2 regions of the Erwinia sp. L03-1 genome follow, and region 1 is predicted to be linked to the other one. Evidence: predicted binding sites of a transcription regulator. Region 1 holds the regulator's gene; the other holds the start of a gene.

Region 1 (11,199 bases):
CTAAATCGAAAAGTGAGCCGAATCCTGCCCGAGAGCAAACCTTAACGGGGATAGGCTATGAAATCTGCGGACAGATAAACGGTTTTACCGGAGCAGCTCAGCAGCCCGCGGACAGATAAACGGTTTTACCGGAGCAGCTCAGCAGCCCGCGGACAGATAAAAGGTTTTACTGGAAGCAGCTCAGCAGCCTACGGACAGATAAACGGGTTTACTTAAAGCGGCCCAGAAGCCTGAGAGGTGGATAATCCCTGCGGGTGACGGGCAATCCGCAGCGCTGCGGCGAAGACGGAAGGCCAGGCGAGGGCAGCAGGGATGCTGCACTCAGGGAGCGGCGGGCAGGGATGCCCGCTCGCGACCGGGCCGTCCGGCCTGAAGTCGGAGCCAAAGGCACCATGCGAAGCGTGGCGCGAGGACGCCCGTCACCCGCAGGGATTATCCACCGACAAAGCCGACATTGCAGCCGACACAACCAACCGGCAAACGTCGAAACTGTCCACCAGGCAAAACCTGTAGCTGCGACGCCCGGCACCCGCTGGGATTATCCACCGGCACAGCAGAAATTGCAGCCAGCACAACCCACCAGTAACCGCGGGGATTATCCACCGACACAGCAAATAGTGCAGCCCGTCACCCGCAGGGATTATCCACCGGCGGCGCAGATATCCATCCCATGCAGCATAATTGCGTCTGGGGCTGGGGCTTTTTTCATAAATATGTCATAAAAGTGACGCATAATAACGCCGCGAGTCTCAATGACATCCCGTTACCGCAGCAGGAGTAATAATGGCTAAGCGCATTCTGGTGGTTGAAGATGAAGCCCCCATCCGTGAAATGCTCTGTTTCGTTCTGGAACAAAATGATTACCAACCGATTGAAGCAGAAGACTATGACAGCGCCATCAACCTGCTCATTGAACCCTGGCCCGACCTCATACTGCTGGACTGGATGCTTCCCGGCGGATCGGGCATTCAGCTCATCCGGCACTTGAAGCGTGAAGCCATGACCCGACATATACCGGTCATGATGCTCACGGCGCGCGGCGAAGAAGAAGATCGCGTTCGGGGCCTTGAGGTGGGAGCCGATGACTACATCACCAAGCCATTCTCACCGAAAGAGCTTATCGCCCGCATCAAAGCGGTCATGCGCCGTATTTCACCGATGGCGGTGGAAGAAGCGATCGAAATGCAGGGACTGACACTGGATCCCTCATCCCACCGGGTGATGTCCGATACCCAGCCCGTTGAAATGGGGCCGACGGAATATAAGCTGCTGCACTTCTTTATGACCCATCCCGAGCGGGTTTACAGCCGTGAACAGTTGCTTAATCACGTATGGGGCACTAACGTTTACGTCGAAGATCGTACCGTTGATGTGCATATTCGCCGACTGCGCAAAGCGCTCGAACTTACCGGGCACGATCGCATGGTGCAAACGGTGCGCGGCACAGGTTACCGTTTTTCCTCACGCTACTGATCTCGCAACGGAGTATCCACCGTGCTGGAACGCCTCTCCTGGAAGAGATTACTGCTTGAACTGCTGCTGGCGTGCCTGCCCGCGCTGGCTATCAGCCTGCTGATCGGCTATCTGCCGTGGCTGCTGCTGCTCTCCGTGCTGGCCCTGCTGGGCTGGCATTTTGCCAACATCCTTCGTCTTTCTCACTGGTTGTGGATCGACCGCAGCATGACGCCGCCAGGTGGGCGCGGCAGCTGGGAACCCCTTTTTTACGGTATTTACCAGATGCAGGCGCGAAACCGCCGTCGACGTCGCGAACTCGGCCATCTGATCAAACGCTTTCGCAGCGGCGCCGAATCACTGCCTGATGCGCTGGTGCTGACCACCGAAGAGGGCAGCATCTTCTGGTGCAACGGCCTCGCCCAGCAGATGCTCGGTCTGCGCTGGCCCGAAGATAACGGACAAAATATCCTCAACCTGCTGCGCTATCCTGAGTTCACCCGCTATCTGCGCCAGCGGGAATTTTCCCGCCCGCTGATGCTGGTGTTAAACAGCCAGCGGCACCTTGAATTCCGCGTAATGTCCTACAGCGAAGGGCAGTGGCTCCTGGTGGCTCGGGACGTCACGCAGATGCACCAGCTTGAAGGCGCGCGGCGCAACTTTTTTGCCAACGTCAGTCACGAACTGCGTACGCCGTTAACGGTGCTGGGGGGCTATCTGGAGATGATGGAAACGTCAGAGATGGAAGGCGTGCGGCGGCAGAAAGCATTACAGACTATGCAGGACCAAACCCGCCGTATGGATGGGCTGGTGAAGCAGCTGCTGACGCTGGCCCGTATCGAAGCCGCACCGACCCAGGGAAGGGATGAGCAGGTTGATATACCCGCGATGCTGCGGCGGCTGGAGGTGGAAGCCGCTACGCTCAGTCAGGGACGTCATCTGTTGCAGTTCTCCACCGATCCTCATCTGTGGGTTTACGGTAATGAGGAGCAGCTGCACAGCGCATTTTCTAATCTGGTTTACAATGCGCTAAACCATACGCCGGACGGCACACGGATTGACATTGCATGGCTGAAAACTGCGAAAGGGGCTGAGTTCAGGGTGAAGGATAACGGCCCGGGCATTGCGGCAGAGCATATTCCGCGCCTGACGGAGCGCTTCTATCGGGTGGATAAAGCCCGATCGCGACAAACCGGCGGCAGCGGTCTGGGCCTGGCTATTGTAAAACATGCGCTGAGTCATCATTACAGCCGTCTGGAAATACGCAGCCAGCCGGGAGAAGAGACCTGCTTCAGTTTTGTCCTGCCGACGGAGTTGCTTGTCAGCGCTGAATCATCACAGAATGCGCTTCATCACTGATGCGGATAACAATAATGAAAAAGCTGATTATTGCCGGGCTGCTACTGTTTAGCCTGCTGGCCCGGGCAAACGAAGGAATGCTGGCGGGTAATTTGAGCAGTGTAGGTTCGGATACGCTGGGTAATTTGATGGCGCTGTGGGGAGAGAGTTTTAATCGTCAGTATCCCGGCGTGAACGTGCAGATTCAGGCAGCCGGTTCCTCAACTGCGCCTACCGCGCTGGCAGCCGGGGCGGCTCAGCTGGGGGCAATGAGTCGCCCAATGCAGCAGGGAGAGCGTCAGCTGTTTGAAACCCGCTACGGCTATCCGCCCCTTGCCGTGCCGGTTGCCATGGATGCGCTGGTGGTGATGGTGAATCAGGATAATCCGCTGGCCGGGCTAAATACCCGCCAGCTCGATGCAATTTTTTCCATTACCCGCCGCTGTGGCGATACTGCAATCATCCGTCAGTGGGGTGATCTCGGGCTGACCCAGCCCGGCTGGCGAACGCGGGCGCTACAGCGTTTTGGCCGCAACTCCGCCTCGGGAACCTGGGGTTTTTTCAAGCAGCAGGCGCTCTGCCACGGCGATTTTCGCAATGATGTCGGGGAGTATCCTGGTGCGGCGGCGGTCGCGCAGGCCGTTGCCGCCACGCTGAACGGTATCGGCTATGCCAGCATGGGGAGCCATATCAGTGGGGTTAAAACGCTGCCCATTGCCCGTGAGGGGAATGACTGGATCCCGCCTGACGCAGAGAATATTCGCAGTGGGCGCTACCCCTGGGCCAGACCGCTCTATATCTACGTCAATAAGGCGCCAAGCCAGCCGCTGGCACCGCTGACTGCCGCCTTTGTGCGGCATATTCTTTCACCGCAGGGACAGGCGCAGGTGAGTCGGGCTGGCTACCTGCCGCTTTCTGACGCACAGCGTCTGGAAGCGCTAAGGCTTGCCGGGCTGGCCACAAAGTAAAGGTTATCCCCGGCCACCCCCAACGTGAATTTTTTTCACCTGTGATGAATTTTCCTCGTTTGCGCCTGAAACTTTCTCATGACATTCTTGCGTCTGGACATATAGACATCCAGAAGTCTAAAAATAACCCGTTGTAACTATTTCACCGGTAAATTATGCGCCCTGCGCGCAGGCCAGGAGTAACCTAACATGCAAAGAGATTCCGCTCAGTACCGTGCCGAAGTGGTCGGCAGTTTTCTGCGTCCCACCGCAATCAAAAAAGCACGTGAGCAGTTCCAGAACGGTGAAATCAGCGCCGAAGAGCTGCGTCGTACTGAAGATAAGGCCATCCGTGACGTCGTGGAACATCAGCGCGCCAGCGGCCTGAAGGTGGTGACCGACGGTGAATTCCGCCGTGCCTGGTGGCACTTCGATTTCTTTGATGGCCTGGAGGGCGTGGAGCTTTATGAATCAGAGCAGGGTATTCAGTTTAACGGCGTGCAGACCAAAGCACACAGCGTACGCGTCACGGGCAAGCTGGGCTTTGGTCAGCATCCTATGCTGGAAGATTTCCGCTTTCTGAACAGCATCAGCGGCGATGCCATCGCGAAAATGACCATTCCCAGCCCAAGCGTGCTGCACTTCCGCGGCGGCCGTAAGGCGATAGACGCCACCGTCTATCCCGATCTGAATGCCTATTTTGACGATCTGGCGCAAACCTATCGCGATGCGATTCAGGCTTTCTATAACGCGGGCTGCCGCTACCTGCAGCTGGACGATACCGTCTGGGCGTATCTCTGCTCCGAAGACCAAAAGGCGCAAATCCGCGAGCGCGGCGAAGACCCTGAAGAGCTGGCGCACATTTATGCGCAGGTGCTGAATAAGGCTCTCGAAGGCAAGCCTGAGGATCTCACCATCGGCCTGCATGTCTGCCGGGGTAACTTCCGATCGACCTGGATTTCGGAAGGCGGTTACGAGCCCGTGGCTGAAATTCTGTTTGGCAGCGTAAATGTTGATGCGTTCTTCCTGGAATACGATAACGAACGCTCCGGTGGCTTTGAACCGCTGCGCTTTATCAAACCGGGCAGGCAGCAGGTAGTGCTGGGGCTGATCACCACCAAAACGGGTGAGCTGGAAGATCCGCAAACGGTAAAAAAACGTATTGCGGAAGCCGCGCAGTTCGTCAGCCTCGAGCAGATTTGCCTCAGCCCGCAGTGCGGCTTTGCCTCTACGGAAGAGGGGAACAGCCTGAGCGAAGCGCAACAGTGGGAAAAGCTGCGACTGGTGGTCGATATCGCTAAAGACGTCTGGTAAAACACCGCAAAGGGTCATAAAGGCGCGCCCGGGTGCGCCTTTTGTGCATTGAAGAGGGCGGTAATACAGGAAAACCCCCTGGGCTGCATGCAAATCATACAAATCATGTAAGGCAACCAGCCGATAAACTGAACTGATTCACTGGATAATCTTTTTTTTACGCTATATCACTCTGCATTCCCGATCCCGTATTGCCTTTCTCCGCTATAAACGGTTTACTTAGCGCCGTTTTTACATTATCCCCCGTTAGAAAATCAAAATCAGCGTACATTCGCTGCCAGAGCGACGTTGGGTCAATATATTTCCCTGTATCGGTTTGATAAGGCGGTGTTTTCAGCGCACACGGGGCGATATTTCTGACATCACGATTCCACTTAACACCAGTACAGGCAGCTTCGCTGATTATGACAAATCGATTATCTTCTAAAGACATCCTCGCGCTGGGCTTTATGACCTTTGCCCTGTTTGTGGGGGCAGGTAATATTATTTTTCCACCTATGGTGGGTATTCAGTCGGGCGCACACGTCTGGATCGCAGCAATAGGCTTTCTGATTACCGCCGTCGGCCTGCCGGTGGTTACGGTCATTGCGCTGGCGCGCGTGGGCGGCGGCATCGACGCACTCAGCACGCCGATTGGCAAAGCCGCCGGTTTGGTACTGGCGACCGTGTGCTACCTGGCCGTCGGTCCGCTGTTTGCCACACCGCGCACCGCTACGGTCTCTTTCGAGGTGGGTATCGCCCCGCTGACCGGTGACGGCCCGCTACCGCTTTTTATCTACAGCCTGATCTATTTTGCGCTGGTTATCGGTATTTCTCTCTATCCCGGTAAGCTGCTCGATACCGTCGGTCATGTCCTCGCGCCGCTGAAAATTGTGGCGCTTGCCATTCTGGGAATTGCAGCGCTGATCTGGCCTGCCGGGGGGGTGGCACCGGCGACGGACGCTTACCAACAGGCGGCCTTTTCCACCGGCTTCGTCAATGGCTATCTGACCATGGATACCCTCGGTGCGCTGGTGTTCGGCATTGTGATTGTCAATGCGGCCCGCTCGCGCGGCGTCAGTGAAGCTAAGCTGCTGACGCGCTATACCGTTATGGCCGGTCTTATTGCCGGCGTGGGCCTGACGCTGGTCTATCTGACGCTGTTCAAGCTGGGTTCCAACAGCGCGGGACTGGTTGAGCAAAGCGCTAACGGTGCAGCTATCCTTCACGCCTACGTGCAGCAGACCTTTGGCGGCATGGGAAGCACCTTCCTGGCGGCGCTGATCTTCGTTGCCTGTATGGTGACGGCAGTGGGTCTGACCTGCGCCTGCGCGGAGTTCTTTGAGCAGTATCTGCCGCTGACCTATCGTCAGCTGGTATTTATTCTCGGCCTGTTCTCCATGCTGGTATCTAACCTTGGCCTGAGCCATCTGATCCGCATCTCTGTCCCCGTGCTGACCGGTATCTATCCGCCCTGCATCGTACTGATCCTGCTGAGCTTTACCCTGAGCTGGTGGAACAAAAGCAGCCGCATTATCGCGCCAACGATGCTTATCAGCCTGCTGTTCGGCATTATTGATGCCATGAAAGCCGGTGAGCTGACGTCCATGCTGCCCGCTTTTGCCCAGCATCTTCCGCTGGCAGAGCAGGGGCTGGCATGGCTGCCGCCTTCACTGGCTATGCTGGTCGTGGCCGCTATCTATGACCGCGTACGCGGTGGCCAAACCGCTAACGTGCCGCAACAGTAATCGATCATCCGTCTTCCCCGTCGTCAATGCGTCGGGGAGGCAAATGTAGCAGGATCGGAAGTAGAGAAATGACAAAAAATACGCTCAAGAAGGGACTGAGTACCCGACATATTCGCTTTATGGCGCTGGGATCGGCAATTGGTACCGGGCTTTTTTACGGCTCGGCTGATGCAATGAAAATGGCCGGTCCGAGCGTTATCCTCGCCTACATCATCGGCGGGGCTATCGCCTATATTATTATGCGCGCGTTGGGCGAGATGTCGGTGAATAACCCACAGGCCAGCTCTTTTTCACGTTACGCGCAGGACTATCTGGGGCCGCTGGCTGGCTATATTACCGGCTGGACCTACTGCTTTGAAATCCTGATTGTCGCTATTGCCGACGTGACCGCCTTCGGCATCTATATGGGCGTGTGGTTTCCGGACGTCCCGCACTGGATCTGGGTACTGAGCGTGGTGCTGATTATTGGCGCCATCAATATGGCGACCGTAAAGGTATTTGGCGAGGTGGAGTTCTGGCTGTCGCTGTTTAAGGTTGCCACCATTATCATCATGATCGTCGCCGGTATCGGTATCATCTTCTGGGGTATTGGTAACGGCGGTCAGGCGACTGGCATCCATAATTTATGGACTAACGGCGGCTTCTTTGCGCACGGCGTGATCGGTATGGTGCTGTCGTTGCAAATTGTGATGTTTGCCTATGGCGGGATAGAAATAATTGGTATCACCGCCGGTGAAGCGAAAGATCCTGAAGCCTCTATTCCCCGTGCGATAAACACCGTCCCGCTGCGTATTCTGGTGTTCTACGTGGGTACGCTGTTCGTGATTATGTCGATCTTCCCCTGGAATCAGGTCGGCACTAACGGCAGCCCCTTCGTGCTGACCTTCCAGCATATGGGTATCGCTGCCGCTGCGGCTATTTTGAATTTTGTGGTGATCACCGCTTCGCTGTCGGCCATCAACAGTGATGTATTCGGCGTGGGCCGTATGCTGCATGGTATGGCTGAACAGGGGCATGCGCCAAAAATGTTCGCCACGGTTTCGCGGCGCGGCATCCCCTGGGTAACCGTGTTGGTGATGATGTTAGCTATGCTGATCGCGGTCTATCTTAACTATCTGATGCCGGGCAAGGTGTTTCTGGTGATCGCTTCACTGGCGACGTTCGCCACCGTCTGGGTATGGATTATGATCCTCTTCGCTCAAATTGGCTTCCGCCGGACGCTGAGCAAAGAGCAGGCGCGGGCGCTGAAGTTTGCCATGCCTGGCGGTACGTTCACTGCGATGGTAGGCGTGCTGTCGCTGGCCTTTATTATCGGGCTGATTGGCTACTTTCCCGATACGCGCGTGTCGCTGTATGTTGGAGTAGGCTGGATCGCGCTGCTGCTGGTGAGCTGGCTGTTTGTGAAGAAGAAAGTCAACGTTCAGTAAGTTTTTAGCTTATGAAGAGGGCCGGATAAAATGAATCGCACTCCTTCAAAGGAGGGCCATTCAGATTATCCAGCCCTTTTTGATATTGCGGTTTAGCAGGCGTTATCAGGGGGGTATTCCTAACGCCTGATGTTAAACCCTTTATCAGAAGCGATAGCCTGCGCCGATATTGAAGCCATTAAGCGAACGCGTCCTGACATCATCATTGAAGCTTGACCCTTCATAGGCCACATCAATAGTCCAGTTTTGTACAGGGTTTATCTGCAGGCCTGCGCTATACATAAACGACGTCTTCTTACCGCTGTATTTGTTGATATAGCCCATATCTCTGTAGCGATCATGCTCATAATTACTCCAGTGGGTTTTGGAATCAGCCTTATTATAATTCAGGCCAGCCAGCCCATAGATACTGATGTAATTATTGAATCGGTATGCCGGGCCGATGGCCAAAGAGTAATAGGTTAATTTGTTTTGACTTTTCATCCTGTCTTTTACAGCGAGCCAGGATTCATTAAATTCATTTCCCATATAGGTAAATGAACTAATAATACTGAGCGGAGTATCCCACTCGTAGCGGTATTTCAGGTTAACGCCCTTAATTTCTCCAACGTTCTGGATTTTGCTTTGGGCGTAGCCAAGTGTCACAGTCTGATGATCGGCAGAAACCAGAGGGGAAAGGGTAACAGAGGCAAGTATAAGAGTGCTAAGCATTAATTTATTCATTACATCATCCTTAATGAAAAAAAGCAGACAGTAACTGAAAATACCATTCGGTCATAAAATTATGACAGCAGCACGATCCATTCGTGCTGGTTAACATGTCTGTGCGGGAATTATAATGAATTCAGACGAGATTAAAAGTATTTTTCAAGGAGAAGTATAGCGAAGATACATAATAAGTTTGAATCAGATCGATGGGGTAGATTATTGTCTGGTTGTGTAAATAAATCAATGTTGAGGTCGAGTCCGTGTAGGCTTAATAACAGAGTAAGTCATTTGCTACTATCAAGGGATGATTTTTCTGTTTATTCTGGCTGGCCTCTGCCAAAAGCTTAATAAAGAGCAGGCGTGAGCGCCCGCATCTCTATTCTATTATCGGCAATCAGGATTTCGGGTAGCTCACCGGGACCATCACCGCCGGATCGATATTCTGCTTTATGCGCGTTAGGGCTGCATCGTAAGGGCAGAGCGTACCCACCGCAGTAGTTTTACAGCCGGGGAACTGCCACTCGGTGATAAGCAGCGGATTGCTCTGGCTGAGCGGCGTGAGCTGGCGTAGCTGATCGAGGCTCTGGGCCTGAAAGGTCACCCGGATATAACGCTGCTGATGGCTATCACGCCAGCGTTCGAAGACCAGGCTGCCGCCGGGCGGGATATTGCCAGGCGGATATTCACCCTGCTGCCAGCTGAAATTAAGCAGCGTGCGCAGATACGCCAGATTAATATCGCTTGCCACATACAGCAGCCAGCGAACATTCGGTGGCCCATCAGGCTGCGTATTATTATCCAGCGCAGCGGCTATCTGCCCCATCAGTATCGATCCGCCGCGACGCGCGGCATAAGGCAGATCGTTGCTGTAGGTGTATTTGGCGCTTAACAGTGGCAGAAGTCTGGCGATCCCGGCGGTGGTGCTTACCTGACCAAAAGCCACCCGCTCGACAGGCAGATTTTCACTCCACGCCAGCCGAAGGGTTTCCGCCATGGCGCCCAGGCTGTCCAGACCGGTAATACCTATGCGGCCGTTCGACCAGACATGGAGCGACCAGGGGCGATCGAAATCAGGGCAGGCGCTTCCCGGATGACATAAGGCGCGCTTCAGGGCCGCGATCTGTGGCTCCAGGCGCTGCTGCGCGCGGCTAACGTCGCCTCCGATTGCCTTAAGTGCTTCTTGCTTCGCTATTTCCTTTTCTGCCGGGCTGGCATTGCCTTCGGGATACTGAAACAGAGGGTCCCTGCCCGACAGCGCATGGACGGGCACACCGCAGCCGGGAAAAGCAGCCGATGACAGCGCAGCGGCGGTAGCCTGCGTACGCTGTAGGGTACTGGCGCGGATATAAACCTCATCTTCAGACGGGCAGCCCGCCTTTAGCAGGCCGAGCTGGCGATAGCGCTGGCTTTCAAACTGGCCCTTAAGCCAGGCCCCGGTATAGCCGTGCCCGGTTAACTCTCCGTCGGCTGTCTGCCATACGGGCCAGGAACGCTGTGTGATGGCTTCAATCTGCTTTCGGTTACCTGGGGTAGGTGGGCGCACGCCGTGGCGGCTGACCTCAACCACTTTTTCCAGCTGGTATTGCGTGCTCTCCGCACAGGCATTAAGCGTGAACAGGGCGGGCAGAATAGCGCTGATAAGCGCAGACAGAACGGGCGTTTTCACCAACATCGGATCCCTGTGCGTTGTCATCATTGGGGGAAGAGCAGACTGGCTCCAGTTTGCGAAACAATAGCCTGATTGCAGCACTAATGAAACCTTAAGGCCCCAGGTGTAAGGCCTTAACACGATGGAATTACGTGAGATGAGCGGAGTTAAGCCATCCAGCGCTGGATCAGCAGAGCTTAAGGGAAAGATGATGCTGGCTTAGGCGGCGATTAATGAGAGGGATGATGCTGGTTAAGGCGGCGATTAATGAGGGGGAGTGATGCTGGTTAAGGTGGCGATTAATGAGGAGGATTTATGCCGGTGACGGGCCGCTGAGGGGCTGCCGTATCAGCACAGCTAAAAAAAAAGGCCCGCCGAAGCGAGCCATTGCAAAACGCGGGAATTACAGGTTATTTGCGTTTGCGGACAGGTATTTAGCTACGCCGTCTGGAGACGCGCCCATACCTTCTTTGCCTTTTTCCCACTGAGCCGGGCACACTTCACCGTGCTCTTCGTGGAACTGCAGCGCGTCTACCATACGCAGCATTTCGTCAACGTTGCGGCCCAGCGGCAGATCGTTAACAACCTGGTGGCGAACCACACCGGCTTTGTCGATCAGGAATGAACCACGCAGCGCA
Region 2 (11,199 bases), 2.2 Mb from region 1:
GACGCGCTGGGCAAAGCTCTGCTGCATCCGGCCCGCCCTATGGTTGCCGTGGTCGGTGGTTCTAAAGTCTCCACTAAATTTGATGTGCTGAACTCCCTGGTGAAAATTGCCGACACGGTCATTGTGGGTGGCGGTATTGCCAACACCTTCGTCGCGATTGATAACAACGTGGGTAAGTCGCTTTACGAGCCAGACTTTGTGGACGCGGCCAAAAAACTGCGTGACGAGTTTAAAATCCCGGTCCCAACTGACTCCCGCGTCGGCACGGAATTCTCTGAAACTGCGCCTTCGACCGTGAAGAAAGTAAGCGAAGTGCAGGACGATGAAGAGATCATGGACTTCGGTGACGAAACTGCCGAAGCCATGGCTAAACTATTGAAAGAGGCCAAAACTATTCTGTGGAACGGCCCGGTTGGCGTCTTTGAGTTCCCTAACTTCCGTAAGGGTACGGAAATCGTTGCCCGGGCAATTGCAGAGAGCGATGCATTCTCTATCGCCGGTGGCGGTGATACGCTGGCAGCCATCGATCTCTTTGGCATCGAAGATAAAATCTCCTATATCTCTACCGGTGGCGGTGCTTTCCTTGAGTTCGTGGAAGGTAAAAAACTGCCGGCGGTTGCCATGCTTGAAGAGCGTGCGAAACAGTAACCTCTGGGGCGGGGGCTTGCCTCCCGCCAGAATGATTTGCCTGCCTGGCAGGTTCATTATCTTTTCATACGACCGACGAAACAGGACACAAGAACATGTCTAAAATTTTTGATTTCGTAAAACCAGGCGTTGTCACCGGTGACGACGTACAGAAAATTTTCAAAGTGGCGAAAGAAAACAAATTCGCTCTCCCGGCAGTAAACTGCGTAGGCACTGACTCCATCAACGCCGTGCTGGAAACCGCTGCAAAAGTAAAAGCGCCGGTCATTATTCAGTTCTCTAACGGCGGCGCCGCATTTATTGCGGGTAAAGGACTCAAGTCCGATAAGCCACAGGCGGCGGCTATCCTGGGCGCTATCTCCGGTGCGCATCACGTTCACCAGATGGCTGAACACTACGGTGTGCCGGTTATTCTGCATACTGACCACTGCGCCAAGAAACTGCTGCCGTGGATCGATGGTCTGCTGGACGCGGGCGAAGCGCACTTTGAAAAAACCGGCAAGCCACTGTTCTCTTCCCACATGATTGATCTGTCAGAAGAGTCTCTGGAAGAAAACATCGAAATCTGTAGCGGTTACCTGAAGCGTATGTCCAAACTGAACATGACGCTGGAAATCGAACTGGGCTGTACCGGCGGTGAAGAAGATGGCGTAGATAACAGCCATATGGACGCATCAGCCCTTTACACTCAGCCAGAAGACGTTGATTACGCTTACGAAAAACTTAACGCTATCAGCCCGCGTTTCACCATCGCGGCTTCATTTGGTAACGTTCACGGCGTCTATAAGCCGGGTAATGTGAAGCTGACCCCACCCATCCTGCGCGATTCTCAGGACTATGTGAGCAAGAAACATAACCTGCCGCACAACTCTCTGGATTTTGTTTTCCACGGGGGATCCGGTTCTTCTGCCGCAGAGATTCAGGAATCTATCGGCTACGGCGTGATCAAAATGAATATTGATACCGATACGCAGTGGGCAAACTGGGACGGTATCCTGCAGTATTACAAAAAGAACGAAGGTTACCTGCAGGCGCAGCTGGGTAATCCTGAAGGCGCAGATAAGCCGAACAAAAAGTACTACGATCCACGCGTATGGCTGCGTGCCGCACAGTCTTCAATGATTGTGCGTCTGGAGCAGGCCTTTAAAGAACTGAACGCGGTAGACGTACTGTAAGTAATAAGCTGACTGTAACTGGTCGCTCAAACGTAGCGGAGGATCTCTCACGAGGTCCTCCGTTTTTTTTGGCGGATTTTTAATCCGGGAACTGCCGCGCCGGGGGAATCAAGCTTCTCCATCACGACTTATTTGGCATCTGACGACTTTTTTGATTACCCTTAATCTCTGGAATGTCAGTGACAACTGGCTGTGGATGGCGGCCAAAGCCGCTGCGAACAACAACAGGATAGTCGAATGGAAGATCTGAATGTAGTCGATGGTATCAATCATGCCGGAGGATGGCTGGTACGAAACCAGGCGCTGCTGCTAAGCTATGCGGTCAATATTGTCGCCGCTCTTGCGATTATCTTTATCGGGATGATGGTTGCCCGCGTCATCTCCAGAACCCTGAACAAAGTTCTGCGCGCCCGACATATTGATGCCACCGTAGCAGACTTTCTCTCCGCGCTGATACGTTACGCCATTATTGCCTTTACGCTGATTGCGGCGCTGGGAAGGGTCGGCGTACAAACCGCTTCGGTCATTGCCGTGCTGGGTGCCGCAGGTCTGGCCGTCGGTCTGGCGCTTCAGGGATCGCTGTCAAACCTGGCGGCTGGCGTGCTGCTGGTAACCTTCCGTCCGTTCCGCACCGGCGAATTTATTGATATCGGCGTGATGGGTACGGTACAGAGCGTACAGATTTTCTCCACCACGCTGAAAACGAGTGATGGTAAAGTTGTCGTGGTGCCAAACGGTAAAATTATTGCCGGTAATATCGTTAACTACTCCCGTGAACCCAACCGCCGCAACGAATTTATCATCGGGGTCGCCTACGACGCGGATGTGGATAAAGTCATTGCGCTGCTGCGTGAGGTGGTTGAAGCCGACAGCCGCGTGTTGCAGGATATGGGCGTGCAGATTGGTCTCAACGAACTGGCCGCTTCCTCGCTTAACTTCGTGGTGCGCTGCTGGAGCAGTGCAGGAGACCTGCAGAACGTCTACTGGGATCTGATGAAGAACTTTAAGCGTACGCTGGATGCGAACGGCATTGGTATTCCTTATCCGCAGATGGATGTTCACCTGCATCAGGCTAACGTGCCTGAGGCTGAACCCTCTGCGCCAGCCCGCAGCCCTTCCGGGGCGTAATAAGCGGTGAATACGAAGGCGGAAATCTGAATGACGGCCCAGCCGTTGTTCAGCACCTTCCGCCTTTACTTTCCCGCCTGGCATTAGCCTGACTAATAAACAATTAGAATTTTAAATTTCAACGACTCACTCCAGATAGATACACTCGCCTCACTTTTACCTCTGAGGTGTTACGGATAATCGCTGTCTTCTTCCAGGGTATGGCGCTCGGCGCGGCGTTGATCCTGCCGCTGGGGCCACAAAATGCCTTTGTATTACAACAAACTGGGGCGCACTACGCAGCGCCCTGAGTAGACGATGGACTCTGCAGGCTATGCCCTCAAGCTGGCACAGCAGGCATTAGGGAGCGGATAACAAGGCCTTATCGCCTGAGCCTTCAGTTTCCACCCTTATCCCCGACCTTGAACTAACGGCTGGAATTGACGTCAAAGTCTGGTTCGACAAAAGCCGCTAAAATAAGGCTGTTGCATGTTAACCGCATAATTACCTTAGCCTGCCGGTTATCGGCAGGCTGACTGAATAGCCCCCACGGAGGAACCTGGTGAAGCTTACTAAACTGGCGCTGGCCGCCATTATTGGATTAGGTACTATTCCCCTTACTGCGCTGGCAGATGAATTGCCAAACGGCCCGCACGTCGTGACCTCTGGCCAGTCCAGCATTGACGCCACCCCCGATATTGCCACGCTGGCCATCGAAGTGAATGTTTCGTCAAAAGACGCAGCAGACGCTAAAAAACAGGCTGACGAACGTGTTGCGCAATATTTTGATTTCCTGCAGAAAAAGGGCATTGATAAGAAGGACATCAACGCGGCTAACCTGCGTACCCAGCCAGAGTATGATTATCTGAAAGACGGTAAATCGGTACTGAAAGGGTATCGCGCCGTACGTCAGGTGCAGGTCACGCTGCGTCAGCTGGATAAGCTTAATGCACTGCTTGACGGTGCCCTTAAAGCGGGCCTGACGGAGATTCGTTCCGTAGATCTGGGCGTGGCGAATCCGGAGACCTACCGTGATAAGGCGCGTCAGGCGGCCATTGAAAATGCCACGCAGCAGGCTGGTGCGCTGGCGCAGGGCTTTAACGCTAAGCTGGGGCCGGTTTACAGCATTCGTTATCACGTTGCCAACTATCAGCCCATGCCGATGGCCCGCATGTTTAAAGCAGCCAGTGCGGCACCCATGACCTCGGCTGAGCAGACCTACGAACAGCAGACGATTCACTTTGACGATCAGGTTGACGTGGTATTTGAGCTGCAGCGGACCCCCTGAACCCAGGGGAGAGCTCTACTCCACCGGTCGTTTCAGCCGCGCCGACGCGTCCCCTGTGGGGTCGCATTGGCGCGGCTTTTCGTTATTCGCTCTGACGCAATACCCGATGACCATGGGATATCAGCGCGTCCGTTACCTTGCGCATCAGGCGGCTTTCCGGGGCGAAACGGTGCCAGTAGAGCATCCGACGCTGAAACAGTCCGGGCGTCAGGTCAATCAGCTCCCCCTCGGCCAGCTCACGCTCTATTTGCAGATGAGGGATCATGCAGCAGGTGGTTCCCTGACGGGCAAGCTGAACAAAGGCCTCTGAAGAGTTCACGATGTGGCAGGGGACGCTACCGGGTGACAGATCAAAATTTTGTTGTAAAAAAGCCTGATGCATATCGTCCAGATGATCAAACGCCACGGCCGGGGCTTTCAGCAGGGCCGATCGCGTCACGCCGTTAGGGAAATAACGGGCAGCGAAGTCTTTAGAACCCACGAACAGATAATCGAGCGCGCCAAGCTGGTCAATCAGGCAGCTGGGCAGCGGCTGCGGCTGAATACTGACCGCGCCGACCACCTCACCACGACGCAGCCTTTCCTGAGTGCGGCTCTCATCTTCCACCTGGAGATTCAGGCGAACCGGAGAGTCGGTTAATACCGTTTTTAACGCAGGTAAAAGCCAGGTTGCAAGACTGTCGGCGTTGACCGCCAGCGACAGCAGAAGCGGGGTGGTACCGCCGTTTTCATCACCCAGCCACTCCTCTTCCAGCAGCTCAACCTGATGAAGCAGCGCCAGCAGCTTTTGCCCCTGTTCGGTGGGTCGCGGCGGCACGGTACGTACCAGCAGCGGCTGACCAAACATGTTTTCCAGCTGCTTGATACGCTGGGAAACGGCGGACTGGGTAATACAAAGTTTCTGTGCTGCACGCTCAAAACCGCGCTCGCGAATGACTGCATCCAGCGCCTGAAGCGTACGATAATCCGGGCGTTTCATTGTTCGTTTGATCTCTTTCAGGTGAGGAATCAGCACTATGCCACATTTTTTCTCGCTTTCCCTGCGCAATAACGTGCTTAACCCTCCGCTTGTTTGTGGGCTGTCTTCCAGACTGACAACAAATGCACTGTTTTCTGCAAGGGTTGTTTTATACTACGCGCACACAGTATCAGTACGGATTCTAAACATATTATGACGCAGGATGAACTGAAAAAGGCGGTCGGCTGGGCCGCACTGAAATACGTACAGCCGGGAACGATTGTTGGCGTAGGTACGGGGTCTACCGCCGCTCATTTTATCGATGCGCTGGGGTCTGTCAGGCACCAGATTGAAGGAGCCGTATCCAGCTCCGATGCCTCTACCGCGTTATTAAAAGCGCTGGGAATACCGGTTTTCGATCTGAACGAGGTTGACTCCCTGTCGGTTTATGTCGACGGCGCTGATGAAATTAATGCCTCCCTTCAGATGATCAAAGGCGGCGGTGCTGCGCTTACGCGTGAAAAAATTATTGCCGCCGTGGCCGAAAAATTTATCTGCATCGCTGACAGTTCCAAACAGGTGGACGTATTGGGTCATTTTCCACTGCCAGTTGAGGTTATCCCGATGGCGCGTAGCTATGTGGCGCGTGAACTGGTCAAGCTGGGTGGGCTGCCGGAATACCGTCAGCATGTCCTGACTGATAACGGTAACGATATTCTCGACGTGCATAATCTTCAAATTATGGATGCCGTCGCGCTGGAAAAGGCGATAAATGCACTGCCTGGCGTGGTCACTGTCGGGCTGTTTGCGGCGCGCGGTGCCGATATTGCCTTAATCGGTACGCCAGAGGGCGTTAAAGTCCTTCAGTGAGGATCTGACCTGCGCCTCAGGGCGCGGGATAATTTTAGTTAAAAAACATCTTTTCTTTCAGACCTGGAAATATAGTGACTTATATCACATAAACTCCGCAGGTCGGCCGATCGCACTGGCGCGAGGCTTTACACCGTGATTATCTGCCAGTTTGCCCCCTGATGCGTCGCTGCCATGCTGCCTGCCGGGCAATCGTTTGTATTGCCGCAGGCGTAGATTTTGATACTTTGACAGAAGGCTGCCTTATATCTGAAAAATATTGTGAGGTCAGCTCCTTCTGAAGTCTGATAAATAGGGTCGGGAAATGTCAAAAGTATCACTGGAGAAAGATAAGATTAAGTTCCTGCTGGTGGAAGGCGTACACCAGAGCGCGATCGATAATTTGCGCGCGTCAGGCTATACCAACATCGAATTTCATAAAGGCGCGCTGGACAGTGAGTCGCTGAAAGCCTCCGTTCGTGATGCGCACTTTATCGGTATCCGCTCACGCACGCATCTTAGCGAAGAGATCTTCGCAGCGGCTGAAAAGCTGGTAGCGGTGGGCTGTTTCTGCATTGGAACCAATCAGGTTGACCTTAATGCAGCAGCGAAGCGCGGGATCCCGGTTTTTAATGCGCCTTTCTCCAATACCCGATCCGTTGCTGAACTGGTAATCGGTGAACTGCTGTTGATGCTTCGTGGCGTACCGATGGCCAATGCCAAAGCCCACCGGGGCGTCTGGAATAAGCTGGCGGCGGGTTCCTATGAGGCGCGCGGCAAGAAGCTGGGTATCATTGGCTACGGTCATATTGGCATGCAGCTGGGTGTGCTGGCGGAAAGCCTGGGGATGCACGTCTATTTCTACGACATTGAGAACAAGCTGCCATTGGGTAATGCCACGCAGGTGCGCTACCTGTCCGAGCTGCTGAATATGAGCGACGTGGTTAGCCTGCACGTACCGGAAACGGCATCGACGCAGAATATGATGGGGCCAGAGGAGCTGGCGATGATGAAACCGGGCTCGCTGCTGATTAATGCCTCTCGCGGGACGGTGGTAGATATTCCTGCGCTGTGTAAGGTGCTGGCCGACAAACATCTCGCCGGGGCGGCAATTGACGTATTCCCGGAAGAACCTGCGACCAACAGCGATCCGTTCAATTCACCGCTTTGCGAATTTGATAATGTGATCCTGACGCCGCATATTGGTGGTTCAACGCAGGAAGCGCAGGAAAATATCGGCGTCGAAGTCGCGGGCAAGCTGGCGAAATACTCCGACAACGGCTCAACGCTCTCAGCGGTTAACTTCCCGGAAGTCTCGTTGCCGATGCACGGTGAGCAGAGTCGTTTACTGCATATTCACGAGAATCGCCCGGGTATCCTAACGGCACTTAACAACATTTTTGCCGGGCAGGGCATCAACATTGCCGCACAGTATCTGCAAACCACACCGCAGATGGGCTATGTGGTGATTGATATCGACGCATCACATGAGGTTGCGAATACGGCACTTCAGCTAATGAAGGCGATTCCAGGCACTATCCGTGCCCGTCTGCTTTACTGATAATTGACTTGTCCGCCCGCCTTAATACGGCTGTGCGGTGTAGTTTAACCGGGTTTCCAGGCCGGACTTCCCGGTCGCGAGCGGGCATCCTTGCCCGCCGCTCCCTGAGCGCAGTATCCTTATTTCAGCTGCTTTTAGTAAAACCATTTTCGTATTTACGAAGTTCTTATTTTTTTGAATTTAAACGATTATCGAATTTGAATATGTCGACTCGCTTTTAAATTTGCTGACTTCAGGTTCGTGTATTTACCTGATGCACTCAAAACGCCGTATTCACCACTGCCAAACCTTAGAGGGCGTAATGATTACCGGCAGCGGCACGTCCCAGTCTGCTCCAGGTAGCGCCTCCACCTGCTGACAATCGTGAGCCAACCCTACCGGTAACAGCCCATGCTGCGGCCAGTACTGCAGCGTCCGGTCATAAAAACCGCCACCCATACCCAGCCGTTGCCCCTGCGCATCAAACGCCACCAGAGGTACCATCAGCACATCCAGATCGCTGAGCGTTGCCAGATTACGAATATCCAGCGGCGGCTCGGGAATACCCAGGCGATTAGGTGTGAGCGGGGTGCTGGCATCGTAGCGAATAAACAGCAGCTGGCCTGTGGAAAACGGATGCAGAACCGGGAGATACACCTGTTTACCGCGCTGCCTCAGTTCGGCTATCAGCGGTTTTGTGTTGAGTTCACCGTCAAAAGAGAGGAAAAGTGCGACCTTATGGGCCTGCTGTACCGGCGCAAAATTCATTGCGAGGATAGCTGCCTGATTAGCTGCATTGAGCTGCTGCTCTGTCGTCAGGTTACGCCGAAGGTGTCGAGCGCGCGTGCGGATCTCCTGGCGAGTGGGAAGGCTTATATTCATAAACATCACCCTGGCTGAGTGGCGGGTCCGAAAGCGGATTATCTACGGGCCGATCGCAGCAATGACTCAGAATCATTAGCGCGGTATACAACCTAATCCATCAGAATTCTGCCACAGGAACAACGAAACTTCGACCCCGACCGGGCAAACCGTCATCTCAGCACAGCCTTATTCGATCGTCTGCCCGCCCTTCGGGTGATTCCTGAACAGGGCGGTAGCCATTGTGGGCGTCGGGCGAATTCTCTTCTCTACCGACTACCCTTATCTATTTCGACCCGGTAATGATGCGAGGCAGTTTCTGAATCAATGCAATCTTGATGAAAGCGGCAAAGCGGCTTTTGCTTACGGTAACGGGATGCAGCTTATTGGCGGTGCGGCTTATGAGTAGCTTATGTGTGGAACAGGCACGGCTAAGTCGGATGGGGGGTGGGGGTTTAGCTTTTTCGCGGCAGATGCCTTAGAGTAAGCAGATGCCTTAGAGGAAAAGGCGTTCAGTAGCCAGGGGATGAAAACAGAACCCGTTCAGATGCGAAGCGGGGTAAAAATGGGGTATCTCCGAGATGCCGCCGCGGGCTGTAACCCTTGAACCCTTGGTTCAAGGTGAGTATGCCGTCGCAACCATCAGGCTTCTCGGACGGACCGAGCTTGCACACAGGTTACAGAGCGTCACACTCTGTTGGTATTAAATATCGGCTCAGGGGACGGGCCCGCTTGCAAACATCTCAGAGAATTTTTTACTTCACCGTCACTGTATCACAGTAAACGATGAGGTGTTATTCGAACTTTGGACCGCTACGTTCTGTAATGCGACCCTGCTCAAGCAGTGCCTGTTCAATAGTCTGCTGCAACATACGAATACGCTGCTCCATGTTACTGGCATAGTCGCGGGTTTTTCCTTTTTCCTGCGCCAGCTCATGACAAACATTCAACGCGGCAATAAAAACCAGCTGCTCGGTATTTGTGACTCTAGTGCGAACTTTTAAATCTTGCAACCGCTGATTGAGGTCTTCGGCAGCCAGATTCAGCGCATCTTGCTGTTCAGGCGGACAATTTACTCGTAAAGAACGGCCAAAAATTTGTAAATCTACGGGTTGTGCAGACATGCCACCATCCTGAATGATTACTGCGCCGCCAATCTCTATACCACTCAATGGGTTGAGAGGGGCGCCACTATAACTACCCCTAACAGAAGAAACAACCCCTTTCTGGAATCGTTGAGGCACCTGGTGGTAGCATACCACGAACTCATCCAGCCAACGACGATCAAAACGTATGCCACTAACAAACACAATGCCGGGCTATGACCAGCTGGCCTCAGTACTGACGCAGCAGGGCGTGGGAATGACGCCTGCTGAAATGCACGGTCTGATCAGCGGAATGATCTGCGGCGGTAACAATGACACCAGCTGGAAAGCGCTGGTTCATGACCTGACCAATGAAGGAATGGCTTTCTCTCAGTCGCTTGCTCTGCCGCTTCAGCAGCTGCACCAGGGCATTGTTGACGCGCTGGAGGAGGAGGGCTTCCTGTTTCAGCTGTATCTGCCCCAGGACGATGACATCACCGTCTTTGACCGCGCCGATGCGCTGGCCGGTTGGGTCAATCATTTCCTGCTGGGGCTGGGCGTTTCTCAGCCAAAGCTGGATAAAGTCACCGGAGAAACGGGTGAGGCGATTGACGACCTGCGCACTATCGCGCAACTGGGCTACGATGAAGACGAAGATCAGGAAGAGCTGGAGCAGTCGCTGGAGGAGGTGATCGAATACGTTCGCGTTGCCGCGCTGCTCTGCCATGATACCTTTACTCATGTGGTCCCGACCGCAGTGGAAGTGAAAAAACCGACTCTGCACTAAAGGATTGTTCCAGTGAATGCAGAGTGCAGGCGGGTTACGCAACAACGTGCAGCGGTATGACGCGCAATTATTTAGCGGACGGTGACCCACAAGGATTGCCCCAGGAGAGCTGATGATACAGCAAGAGTTCGTTCGTCGCCGGCAGGCACTGCTGGCTAAAATGGCACCCGCCAGCGCGGCGGTGATTTTCGCCGCACCGGAGGCGACCCGCAGTAATGACAGCGAGTACCCTTACCGTCAGAACAGTGATTTTTGGTATTTCACCGGTTTTAACGAGCCTGAAGCCGTACTGGTGCTGATCAAAAGCGCCGAAAACCATAGTCACAGCGTGCTGTTCAATCGCGTGCGCGATCTTACGGCGGAAATCTGGTTCGGTCGCCGTCTGGGCCAGGATGCCGCACCGGCCGCCTTGTCCGTTGACCGTGCGCTCCCCTGGGACGCTATCAGCGAGCAGCTGCCCCAGCTGCTGAACGGGCTGGATGTGGTCTACCATGCGCAGGGGCTTTACCCTGTCGCCGACGGCCTGCTGTTTGCTGCACTGGAAACGTTGCGTAACGGCGCGCGGCAAAACCGTTTTGCCCCGTCGACGCTCACTGACTGGCGCCCCTGGGTCCATGAAATGCGCCTGATTAAGTCACCCGAAGAGCAGGCGCTGCTGCGTGAAGCCGGACGTATCAGCGCCCTGGCGCATACCCGCGCGATGCAAGCCTGTCGGCCAGGCATGTTTGAGTATCAGCTGGAAGGTGAAATCCACCACGAATTTAATCGTCATGGTGCGCGCTACCCCTCCTACAACACCATCGTGGGTGCGGGTGAGAACGGCTGTATTCTGCACTACACCGAAAACGAGAGCCGCATGCGCGATGGCGATCTGGTGCTGATTGATGCCGGATGTGAATAT

Evidence for each region. Region 1 encodes PhoB, which activates phosphate uptake and scavenging genes when phosphate is short. Its sites were predicted from a motif close to CTGTCATAAAACTGNCNNAT; they were not measured.
Region 2: the regulator PhoB is predicted to act here: its motif matches at 6,285-6,304, upstream of serA (phosphoglycerate dehydrogenase).

The regions. Positions count from the first base shown of each region.
Region 1 covers NZ_CM178762.1:3,410,216-3,421,414, reverse strand. The annotation lists gene AC4PCC_RS15860 (hypothetical protein) at 313-513, shown strand; gene phoB (phosphate response regulator transcription factor PhoB) at 784-1,473, shown strand; gene phoR (phosphate regulon sensor histidine kinase PhoR) at 1,495-2,811, shown strand; gene AC4PCC_RS15845 (PstS family phosphate ABC transporter substrate-binding protein) at 2,826-3,758, shown strand; gene AC4PCC_RS15840 (cobalamin-independent methionine synthase II family protein) at 3,948-5,051, shown strand; gene brnQ (branched-chain amino acid transport system II carrier protein) at 5,456-6,778, shown strand; gene proY (proline-specific permease ProY) at 6,847-8,205, shown strand; gene AC4PCC_RS15825 (Ail/Lom family outer membrane beta-barrel protein) at 8,350-8,928, opposite strand; gene AC4PCC_RS15820 (histidine-type phosphatase) at 9,308-10,585, opposite strand; gene AC4PCC_RS15815 (peroxiredoxin C) at 10,965-11,199, opposite strand, start outside.
Region 2 covers NZ_CM178762.1:729,411-740,609, forward strand. The annotation lists gene pgk (phosphoglycerate kinase) at 1-648, shown strand, start outside; gene fbaA (class II fructose-bisphosphate aldolase) at 744-1,823, shown strand; gene mscS (small-conductance mechanosensitive channel MscS) at 2,061-2,951, shown strand; partial or broken gene AC4PCC_RS03420 (arginine transporter) at 3,152-3,214, shown strand; gene AC4PCC_RS03425 (oxidative stress defense protein) at 3,493-4,218, shown strand; gene AC4PCC_RS03430 (LysR family transcriptional regulator ArgP) at 4,301-5,197, opposite strand; gene rpiA (ribose-5-phosphate isomerase RpiA) at 5,390-6,046, shown strand; gene serA (phosphoglycerate dehydrogenase) at 6,351-7,586, shown strand; gene AC4PCC_RS03445 (5-formyltetrahydrofolate cyclo-ligase) at 7,860-8,447, opposite strand; RNA gene ssrS (6S RNA) at 8,996-9,179, opposite strand; gene zapA (cell division protein ZapA) at 9,221-9,550, opposite strand; gene AC4PCC_RS03460 (YecA/YgfB family protein) at 9,720-10,298, shown strand; gene pepP (Xaa-Pro aminopeptidase) at 10,411-11,199, shown strand, end outside.